Regions from separate parts of the Diaphorobacter sp. LR2014-1 genome, predicted to be linked through region 1. Evidence: riboswitches for the same ligand, from Rfam matches in the RefSeq annotation. Region 1 holds a riboswitch; the other holds the start of a gene.
The links. Region 1 has a riboswitch for thiamine pyrophosphate ahead of BV908_RS07525 (FAD-dependent oxidoreductase). Riboswitches for the same ligand answer to the same signal wherever they lie in the genome.
Positions count from the first base shown of each region.

Region 2: linked by a shared signal. The riboswitch ahead of thiC (phosphomethylpyrimidine synthase ThiC) and the one ahead of BV908_RS07525 (FAD-dependent oxidoreductase) in region 1 are both predicted to bind thiamine pyrophosphate.

Region 1 covers NZ_MTBE01000006.1:133,066-138,186, reverse strand. Annotated here, with positions in the region: gene BV908_RS07540 (thiamine phosphate synthase) at 1-764, opposite strand, end outside; gene BV908_RS07535 (thiazole synthase) at 767-1,579, opposite strand; gene thiS (sulfur carrier protein ThiS) at 1,591-1,788, opposite strand; gene BV908_RS07525 (FAD-dependent oxidoreductase) at 1,785-2,909, opposite strand; TPP riboswitch at 2,970-3,092, opposite strand; gene thiD (bifunctional hydroxymethylpyrimidine kinase/phosphomethylpyrimidine kinase) at 3,202-4,053, shown strand; gene BV908_RS07515 (SH3 domain-containing protein) at 4,121-4,519, opposite strand; gene BV908_RS07510 (NAD(P)/FAD-dependent oxidoreductase) at 4,857-5,121, opposite strand, start outside.
Region 2 covers NZ_MTBE01000002.1:263,039-268,159, forward strand. Annotated here, with positions in the region: gene thiC (phosphomethylpyrimidine synthase ThiC) at 28-1,872, opposite strand; TPP riboswitch at 1,974-2,083, opposite strand; gene BV908_RS22400 (hypothetical protein) at 2,117-2,293, opposite strand; gene lpxC (UDP-3-O-acyl-N-acetylglucosamine deacetylase) at 2,312-3,235, opposite strand; partial or broken gene BV908_RS03145 (methyl-accepting chemotaxis protein) at 3,525-4,853, shown strand.

The sequences.
Region 1 (5,121 bases):
CGCATCAGCCGGGCATAGCCCGCCAGCCGCGCCACGCCCTGGGGCACTGTGGCCATTTTCTTGAGCGTGGTGGGGAACACCGCGCCCATGGCGATGTAGCTGGGGCTGGCCGCGTCGGCGCGCACCATCTCGGCGTAGCCATGCGTGCTCACGCCCAGGCGCACCCCGGACCCGCGCAGCGTGCGCAGCTCTTCGGGGCTCAGCGCATCCAGATCCTCCTGGCCCAGGTGCACGCCATAGGCCCCGGCCGCGATGGCCTGGCGCCAATGGTCGTTGATGAACAGCAGCGAAGCGGTGCCTTGCACGGCCTGCACTGCGGCGCGTACCTCGCGCGTGATGGCCGCAGGGTCGTCACTTTTGAAGCGCAGCTGCACCGTCGGCATGCCGGCCTGCGCCATGCGGCCCACCCATTGGGCATCGGGCAATACGGCGTAGAGACCCAGGTTCTGCGGGCAGGCTGCAAAGGGGTGCGCATGGGGGCGCGGCTGCAGTCCGAAGTCGGCGGGCTCGTCGGGCCACTGCGCCGGGTCGAAGCGGCCGGTGCGCCGCGTCTGCGCAGCCCAGGCGCGGGCCAGGCAGTCTGCGTCATGGGCGATGAAACCCAGGGCGCTGCAGGCCGCAAGGGCTGCGCGGTACACGGGGTCTTCCACGGTTGTCGCCGGCATCGGCTGCGGCGGGAAGTCCGCAAACGCCGACGCATGGTGCTGGCGGATGGCTTGCTCCATGGCGGCTGCAGAAGGCAATGGCGCGGCGGCTTGCGGCATGCTCAGTCCTGCGCGTGGTGCCAGAACGGCGTGCCCAGCACGGGCGTGCTGGGTTGCGCCGCCTCCTGCGGTGTCATCGCGCCGGCCATGCGGGCGGCGCGGCCTGCGGCCACGGCATCGGTAAAGGCGCCGGCCATTTGCACGGGGTCGGTCGCCAGGGCCACGGCCGTGTTGAGCAGTACGCCGTCGTAACCCCATTCCATCACCTGGCAGGCGTGGGACGGCAGGCCGAGGCCGGCGTCCACAAGCAGCGGCACGTCCAGGCGCTCGCGCAGCAGCTGCAGGCCATAGGGATTCACCGGGCCGCGGCCCGTGCCGATGGGCGCCGCCCACGGCATGACGGCCTGGCAGCCCACGTCCACCAGGCGCTGGCACAGCACCAGGTCTTCAGTGCAGTAGGGCAGCACGTAGAAGCCTTCGCGGACCAGTTGCTCGGCTGCCTGCACCAGGTTCAGCGTATCGGGCTGCAGCGTGTAGTCGTCGCCGATCAGCTCCAGCTTGATCCAGGGGGTCTCGAAGACTTCACGCGCCATATGGGCGGTGGTGATGGCTTCCTGCAGGCTATGGCAGCCGGCGGTGTTGGGCAGCACGGGCACCTGCAGGCGCTTGAGCAACTCCCAGAAGCTGCTGCCGGATTCGGCCGGGTTGCTGCCCTGGCGGCGCAGCGATGCGGTGAGCATCGCGGGCCGCGCGCGCTGCACGGCGGCCTCCAGCACGGCGGGGGACGGATACCGCGCGGTGCCCAGCAGCAGGCGGCTCTGGAACGCCTGGCCGTAGAGCACCAGCGTGTCGGGGGAGGATGTAGGACTGTTCATGAGCAATGGTTTCAACCGCCGGTGACCGGCGCAATGATTTCGATCTGGTCGCCGGACTGCAGCGCGTGCGCGGCATAGCGGGCACTGGGCACGAACTGCAGGTTCACGGCCACGGCAAACGGGGGCTGGGGTGCCAGGTGGGCCACGGCGTCGGCGACGGTGGCGCCATCGGGCACTTGCACGGCGTTTTGGTTGATGAATACGTTCATGTGTGCAGCGCAGCTTCGAGGTCGAGCTGCAGCGAGAGGTCGAATTCAGGGGCGAGCTCGGATTGTCCCGTGTTCAGCACCTGCATGACCACATCGAGCATGGCCGGCGCGATCATGAAGCCGTGGCGGTACAGACCGTTGACCTCCAGCACGCGATCCTGCACTACGCGCACGGCGGGCAGGTTGTCGGGCAGGGTGGGGCGGCAGTGGGTGGAGATCTCCAGGATACGCGCCTCGGCAAAGCCCGGGTGCACGGCGTAGGCGGCGCTCAGCAGCTCCAGCGTGGAGCGTACGCTGGCGGGCGACATGTCGTCGGATTCGATCTCGGTGGCGCCGATGACGAACAGGTGGTTCTCCTTCGGTGCGATGTAGATTGGGTAGCGGGGATGCACGATGCGCGTGGGGCGCTGCAGCGTCACATCGGGCGCGTGCAGGCGTACCACCTCGCCGCGCAGCCCGCGCAGTTGCGGCCATTGCGCACGCGCGCCCAGGCCCCGGCAGTCCAGCACCCAGTCGGGCTGGCCGGCCTGGCCGGGAGTGAAGTCGGCCGGCTGGCGCGCGCTGCCCCAATGCGTGACCACGCCCAACTGGTCCATGGTGGCGGCCAGCGCGGCCAGGGCCTGGCGGTTGTCCAATTGGCCCTCGCCGGGCAGGTACAGGCCCTGGTGGAAGCGCTGTGCGGCCGTGGGCTCCAGTGCAGCCACGCCAGCACTGTCCAGCGCCTGCATGCGCGGCAGCCCGGGCACCAGGCCTTGGGTCTGCTCGAACTTCAGGCGCATGCGCGCGGCTTCGGGCGCGTCCTGGCGGTGCCACAGGATCAGCGTGCCGTCATGTTGGAAGTACACCGGTGCGGCCAGCGGTGCCAGCAGCTCGGGCCAGCGCGCCAGCGAGTGCACGCCCATGCGCACCACGCCGGGCTCGGCCACGATGGATTCGGCCAGGGGGGCCACCATGGCGGCGGCCACGTAGGCTGCGGCGCCTTCGGCGGCACGGGTGCCTGCCTCGTGCACCTCAACGGCGTGGCCCTGGCGGGCGAGTTCGACGGCCAGCAGGCGGCCCATGAGGCCCGCGCCCAGGATGGTGACGCGGGAGGAGGAGCGAAGGGTGGGGAAAGTGTGCATCGTGTCCGTGATGAAAGGCCAGGCCAAACAACCAAAGGACAAAACGGGAGCGCGCGGCGCGCCGATGCTGTTGAAACTCCCCACGCCAGCATGACCTGGATCGGGTGCTTAGGGTATTTCTCAGTCGCCTGCCGCTTTCGTCAACACGTTGTTAGTGCGGCGGGGACACCCCTGTTTCGTCCGTGGCCGGCATTACAGCACAGGGGTGGTGCCCCTGTTGTTGACGTGGCGCAGGCTCTGGCGTTGCCGCGGCTGCGTTGAATGCGCTGCGGCTTGGCCGATAATTTTTGCCATGAACCAAGAGACACAGACGCCCGGCGGTGGCCGGCGCTATGCGCGCGTGTTGACCATCGCGGGCTCGGACAGCGGCGGCGGCGCGGGCATACAGGCCGACCTGAAGACCTTCAGCGCCCTGGGCTGCTACGGCATGACCGCGATCACCGCCATCACCGCGCAGAACACGCGCGGCGTGACGGGCATCCACGGCATTCCGCCCGAGATGCTGCGCGCACAGATCGACGCCGTGGTCGAGGACATCGGCGTGGACGCGGTGAAGATCGGCATGCTGCATTCGCCCGAGGTGGTGCAGGTGGTGGCCGACGCGATTCTTCGCCATGGCTTGCCCAACGTGGTGCTGGACCCGGTGATGGTCGCCACCAGCGGCGACCGGCTGATTGCCGAGGAGACCGTGGGCACGCTGGTGCGCGCGCTGTTCCCGCTGGCCGCCGTGGTCACCCCCAACCTGGACGAGGCCGGCTGGCTGCTGGGCCGCGCCATTGCCGACGAAAGCGCGCTGGACGCGGCCGCCACCGATCTGCTGGCGCTGGGCGCGCGCGCGGTGCTGCTCAAGGGCGGGCATCTGCCGGGCGACCGGGTGGTGGATGTGCTGGCCCTGCCTGGCGACGAGCGCCACCGCCTGGAAGCTGCGCGCATCGTCACGCACAACGGCCACGGCACGGGCTGCACCTTGTCGTCGGCGATCGCTGCGCACCTCGCATTGGGCCAGCCGCTGGCGCAGGCGGTGCGGTTGGCTCGCCAGTACATTCTGGGCGCGATCGCTGCCGGGGCCGATGTGCGCACCGGCCACGGCCACGGGCCGCTCAACCATGGCTATGCGCCGGTGGCGCAGCGTGTGATCGAGTAACGGGCGGCTGAGGGAGCGCCGGGCACCGCGCGCGCCACAGGCCCACACCGCCGCGGCACCCGAAATATCACCAGCCCCAGGTCAGGCGCCGGGCCACCCAGCCCTTTTGCCCGTCTTCGCGCTGCACCCGGGCCCAGCTACCCGACTGGCCCAGGCTGCGCACCACCTCATGCTGCTGCAGCTTGCCCACGGTCTTGTGCTGCTGGCCGGGGCCGGCGCGCAGGTTGGCGACGCGTGCCGTCACCACGCGGTGCGGCGTCTTGCTGGTCAGCGGCGCGTACACCCAGCCGAGCGGCTCCTCGAAATCCCGCACTTGGAGCCAACGGCCCTTGCGCTGCTGCACCTGCAGCGGATAGCCCCGGCCCAGCTCCCACAGCGTCGCCGAGCGGGTGCTGGGTTTCTCGCGCACGTTGACCGCATTGCCCTTGATGCTGACGAACTCGCGCGCCTGCACGCCGGCGGGCATGAGCAGGGGCAGGGCCAGCGCGGCGGCGGCCAGGGCTTTGGATAGGATGCGATGCGGCAGGGGCAGTGCGAAGGGCACGGGGTGATCTCCTTGGAGTTGGAACTGAGGGATGACAACCCCCAGGTGGAGGGCCGCCCGCGTGCGAAGTTCCGGCCGTTTCAGGCGCGAACCGATGGCCGAAACGTCAATTGCTATGAAAAATAGAGCTGCCAGCGCAATCTACAAGCCATTCTTAGACAGCTTTCTATTTGGAAACAAGGCAGAACGCGCGCTGCAAGCTCCTGCTTCAATAGCGCCCGGCGCATTGCCGCAGGGCGCGCCGCGCCGTCGCCGCAGGTCAACGGGCCGGGGCGACGCCCAGCCGGGCCTGCAGCCGTTCGCTGCTGGTGGTGTATTCCAGGGGCAGCTTGTGGCCCGCCTGCCGTTCGGCCTCGGCGAAGGCGGCGAGGGTGGCTTCGTGGAAGCCGCACAGGATCAGCTTGCGCTTGCCGGGGTAGGTGTTGATGTCGCCGACGGCGTAGATGCCGGGGACGCTGGTGGCGAAAGTGGCCGTGTCCACGGCCAGCTGCTTGCGGTCCATCGCCAGGCCCCAGTCGGCGATG
Region 2 (5,121 bases), on a different contig from region 1:
CATGACAGGCCGGCGGCTTTGCGTGGGTCAGTCGGCGCGGTGGATGGGCACGTAGAGCTCGCCGCCCGTGCGGTTGAACTCCTCGGCCTTGGACTGCAGGCCCTGTTGGGCGAATTCGCGCACTTCCTGCGTGATCTTCATCGAGCAGAACTTCGGCCCGCACATGGAGCAGAAGTGCGCCACCTTGGCGCTGTCCTTGGGCAGGGTCTCGTCGTGGTATTCCTTGGCCGTATCGGGGTCCAGGCCCAGGTTGAACTGGTCCTGCCAGCGGAAGTCGAACCGCGCCTGGCTGAGCGCATCGTCGCGCGCACGGGCACCCGGATGCCCCTTGGCGACGTCTGCCGCGTGGGCCGCGATCTTGTAGGCAATGATGCCCTGCTTCACGTCGTCACGGTCGGGCAGGCCCAGGTGCTCCTTGGGCGTCACGTAGCACAGCATGGCCGTGCCCATCCAGCCGATCATGGCGGCACCGATGGCGCTGGCGATGTGGTCGTAGCCGGGGGCGATGTCGATGGTCAGCGGGCCCAGGGTGTAGAACGGCGCCTCGTGGCAGGTCTTGAGCTGCTCCGTCATGTTGGCCTGGATCATGTGCATGGGCACGTGGCCGGGGCCTTCGATCATGGTCTGCACGTCGTGCTTCCAGGCAATCTGCGTCAGCTCGCCCAGCGTGTGCAGCTCGGCAAACTGGGCTTCGTCGTTGGCGTCCGAGGCGCAGCCGGGGCGCAGGCCATCACCCAGGCTGAACGACACGTCGTACGCCTTCATGATGTCGCAAATGTCCTCAAAGTGCGTGTAGAGGAAGCTCTCCTTGTGGTGCGCCATGCACCACTTGGCCATGATGGAGCCGCCACGGGACACGATGCCCGTGCGGCGCGCGGCGGTGAGCTGGATGTAGGCCAGGCGCACGCCCGCGTGGATGGTGAAATAGTCCACGCCCTGCTCGGCCTGCTCGATCAGCGTGTCGCGGAAGATCTCCCAGGTCAGGTCCTCGGCAATGCCACCGACCTTTTCCAGCGCCTGGTAGATAGGCACCGTGCCGATGGGCACGGGCGAGTTGCGCACGATCCAGTCGCGCGTGGTGTGGATGTTCTTGCCGGTGGACAGGTCCATCACGTTGTCGGCGCCCCAGCGGATGGCCCAGACGAGCTTCTCCACCTCTTCCTCGATGCTCGACGTGACGGCGGAGTTGCCGATGTTGGCGTTGATCTTCACCTTGAAGTTGCGCCCGATGGCCATGGGCTCCACTTCGGGGTGGTTGATGTTGGCGGGAATGATGGCGCGGCCACGGGCGACCTCGTCGCGCACGAACTCGGGCGTGATGATTTTCGGAATGCTCGCACCCAGCGGGTTGCCGGCCAGGCGCTGCTCGCGCGCGGTGTCCTGCATGTATTGCTGCATCCACTCACGGCGACCGTTCTCGCGCAAGGCCACGTATTCCATCTCGGGAGTGACGATGCCCTTCTTCGCGTAGTGCATCTGCGTGACGTTGGCGCCGCTCCTGGCGCGCAGCGGCTGGCGCTGCAGCGCCGCAGCCTCGGCGCGCAGCTGGGCCAGGCGGTCGCCATCCTCGGCCTTCTGGCCGTCGTCCAGCGCCTTGCGCACGCGACCCTCATAGCCCTCGGTGTCGCCGCGCGCGGCAATCCATTCGCCCCGCACGCTCTCCAAACCCTTGCGCACGTCGATCTGCACCGCAGGATCGGTATAGGGGCCGGACGTGTCGTACACGCTCACCACTTCGCCGTTGGTGAGCTGAATGTCGCGCACCGGCACGCGCAGCCCGGGCTGGCTGCCGGCGAGGTAGGACTTGGTGGAAGCGGGAAAGGGTTCGCGCGTGAGCGCAAGCAGGCTGGCGAACTTGTCGGGGGCATTCATGGCGGGCAGCTCCTTCATCGGCGGGATGGATGGAATTGCTCCGCTATCGATCGGATGGACGGACGGAGCACGACCCTTCTTGCGGGTGTACCCGTTTCCCCCTATCCGACTGCAGCTCTTCTTACGCTGGCATGAACCAGATCAAGTTCGCGGTTCCGGCGGTCAGGTCCGCCATCTCAGCACGCCGTTACGTGCACCCCGGAGCGGGGCCGAGTATAGGCGACTTGACCGCCAGCAAGGTGCCTTACAGCAGACGCTCGAGGATCAGCACCAGGAAGAACATGGACGCCGCGATCACGGTCCATTTGACGATGACCAGTCCAAAACGCTTGTAGCGCTGCTGTCCCGTAGCGGCAAAAAAGGCAAACGACACGCCGGCAGCCAGCAGCAGCAGAAGGACAGCCCATCGGAAGATCAACATGCACGCGTCCCCCGTCCATTACCAGGCACGCACCGGCTGTGTGAAACCTGCGGGCGCCTGGCGCTCATTCTCGAAGGTCACGATCTCCCACGCATCCTCGTGGGCCAGCAGTTCGCGCAACAGCAGGTTGTTCATGGCGTGGCCCGAGCGGAAGGCGCTATAGGCCGCCAGCAGCGGCTTGCCGACGAGGTACAGGTCACCCATGGCATCGAGGATCTTGTGGCGGGCGAACTCGGCGTCGTAGCGCAGACCATCGGCGTTGAGCACCTTGTAGTCGTCCATGACGATGGCGTTGTCCAGCCCGCCACCCAGCGCCAGGCCGCTGGAGCGCAGCATCTCCACGTCCTTCGTGAAGCCGAAGGTGCGGGCGCGCGCAATGTCGCGCGCGTAGTTGCCTTCGCCCAGATCGAACTCCGCGCTCTGCCCGGTGGAGTCCACGGCGGGGTGGGCGAAGTCGATGTCGAAGCGCAGCTTGAAGCCATGGTAGGGCTCCAGCCGCGCCCACTTGAGCTGCTGGCCCGTGCCTTCACGCACTTCCACGGGGCGCTTGACCCGTATGAAGCGCTTGGGCGCGTTCTGCAACTCCACCCCCGCGCTTTGCAGCAGGAACACGAAGGAAGCGGACGATCCGTCGAGGATCGGCACCTCCTCCGCCGTGATGTCGATGTAGAGGTTGTCCAGCCCCAGCCCTGCGCAGGCCGACATGAGGTGCTCCACGGTATGCACCTTCGCACCGCCGGCGCCAATGGTCGAGGCCATGCGCGTATCCACGACGGCCGTGGCGGTAATGGGAATGTCCACCGGCTCCGGCAGATCCACGCGGCGGAACACGATCCCCGTGTCCGGCTGTGCCGGGCGCAACGTCAACTCGACCCGCTGGCCGCTGTGCAGGCCTACGCCCACGGCGCGGGTCAGGGTCTTGATGGTGCGTTGCTGAAGCATCCGCCGATTCTAGGCCGCCAGACACGGGCCGGCAGTACCCCTTTTCTATGACGTTGATAGCAGCGAAACGTTCTGCCGCCTGCGCTGCGCGTCGATCTGCAGAAGCGCTGACATACGGACAACGAGCGCGTCGCCGAACAAAATTGGAACAAATGCGGTAATTATGTTAATAAATGTTTACAAAACTCGCCATTTTGGCGAATTTCGGAGAAAGCCCCCCATGACCAAGCTCAGCCTCAAGATGAAGATTCTTGCCATGCTGGGAACGGCGCTGCTCGCGCTGATCGTGATGTCGACCCTGTCGTTGCTGCAGGAGCGCAAGCTCATCATCGACGCCCGCAAGGAAACCCTGACCACCGCCGTGCAGACGGCGCACAGCATCGTCGCCGCTTACAAGGAAGCGGCCGACAAGGGCGCGATGAGCGTAGAGGACGCGCAGAAGGCCGCCAAGGAATCCCTGCGCCTGTCGCGCTACGGCGGTGCGGAAGGCAAGACCGAGTATTTCTACATCTGGACCATGGACAGCCGCGGCGTGATGCACCCCATCAAGCCCAAGTGGGAAGGCCAGGACATGGCCGGCAAGCTCAAGGACGGCGATGGCAACGACCTGCTCAAACAGATCACGGACGCACTGCAGCGCAGCAAGGATGGCAAGGCGTATGTCTCTGCCAGGTTCATGCGCCCTGGCGAGCAGACGCTCGCACCCAAGCTGCAGTACGCCGTGCGCATCGATGGATGGAACTGGATGGTGGGCTCCGGCTTGTACACCGACGATATCGATGCCGCAGTGCGCCAGGCGCTGCTGACCGACCTGCTGGTGGTCGCGCTCGTCACCCTTGCCGTGGGAATGGTCGGTTTTGCGGTGTTCCGCTCGGTGGTGCGCCAGATCGGCGGCGAACCTGCCCACGCCATGAGCGTCATGTCGGAAGTCGCGCAGGGCCATCTGGACACCGCCATCCCTCCCGCGCCCGCAGGATCGCTGATGGATGGGCTGTCGCAGATGGTGGCCTCGCTGCGCCGCCTCGTGGTCGAGGTGCGCAGCGCCTCAGACAGCATTGCCACCGCGGCCAGTGAGATCGCGCAGGGCAACAACGACCTGGCCCATCGCACCGAGGACACGGCCAGCAACCTGCAGGCCACGGCCAGCAGCATGGAAGAGCTCTCCAGCACGGTGCGCCAGACCTCCGACGCCACCCAGACCGCCAACCAATTGGCCGCATCGGCCGCGCAGGTGGCGGCACGCGGCGGGGACGTGGTATCCCAGGTGGTGAGCACCATGGAAGGCATCAACGCCAGCAGCGGCAAGATCAGCGACATCATCGGCGTGATCGACGGTATCGCCTTCCAGACCAACATCCTGGCGCTCAACGCTGCCGTGGAGGCCGCGCGCGCCGGCGAACAAGGCCGGGGCTTTGCCGTGGTGGCCGGAGAAGTCCGCACGCTCGCGCAGCGCAGTGCGCAAGCCGCCAAGGAGATCAAGGCGTTGATCAACGATTCGGTGGAAAAGGTCCGCTCCGGCACGACACTGGTGGACAGCGCCGGCAGCACCATGACCGAGATCGTCAGCAGCGTTCAGCGGGTGACGGACATCATTGGCGAAGTGCGCGCCGCCACCTCCGAGCAAAGCCAGGGCATTGCCCAGGTCAGCACCGCCATGCACCAGCTTGACCAGATGACGCAGCAGAACTCCGCGCTGGTGGAGGAATCCACCGCCGCGGCGGCCAGCCTGCGCGAGCAGGCCATGAAGCTGACCGACGTGGTGGCGCTGTTCCGCGTGCAGGCAGGCGAGGTACAGCGGCCCCGCCCCGCCACGGCGATCACGCGTGCTGCACCCCCGCGGCGCGCCCGGCCGCAAGCGCACCTCGCGCTCTGTCCACTCCCGCGGC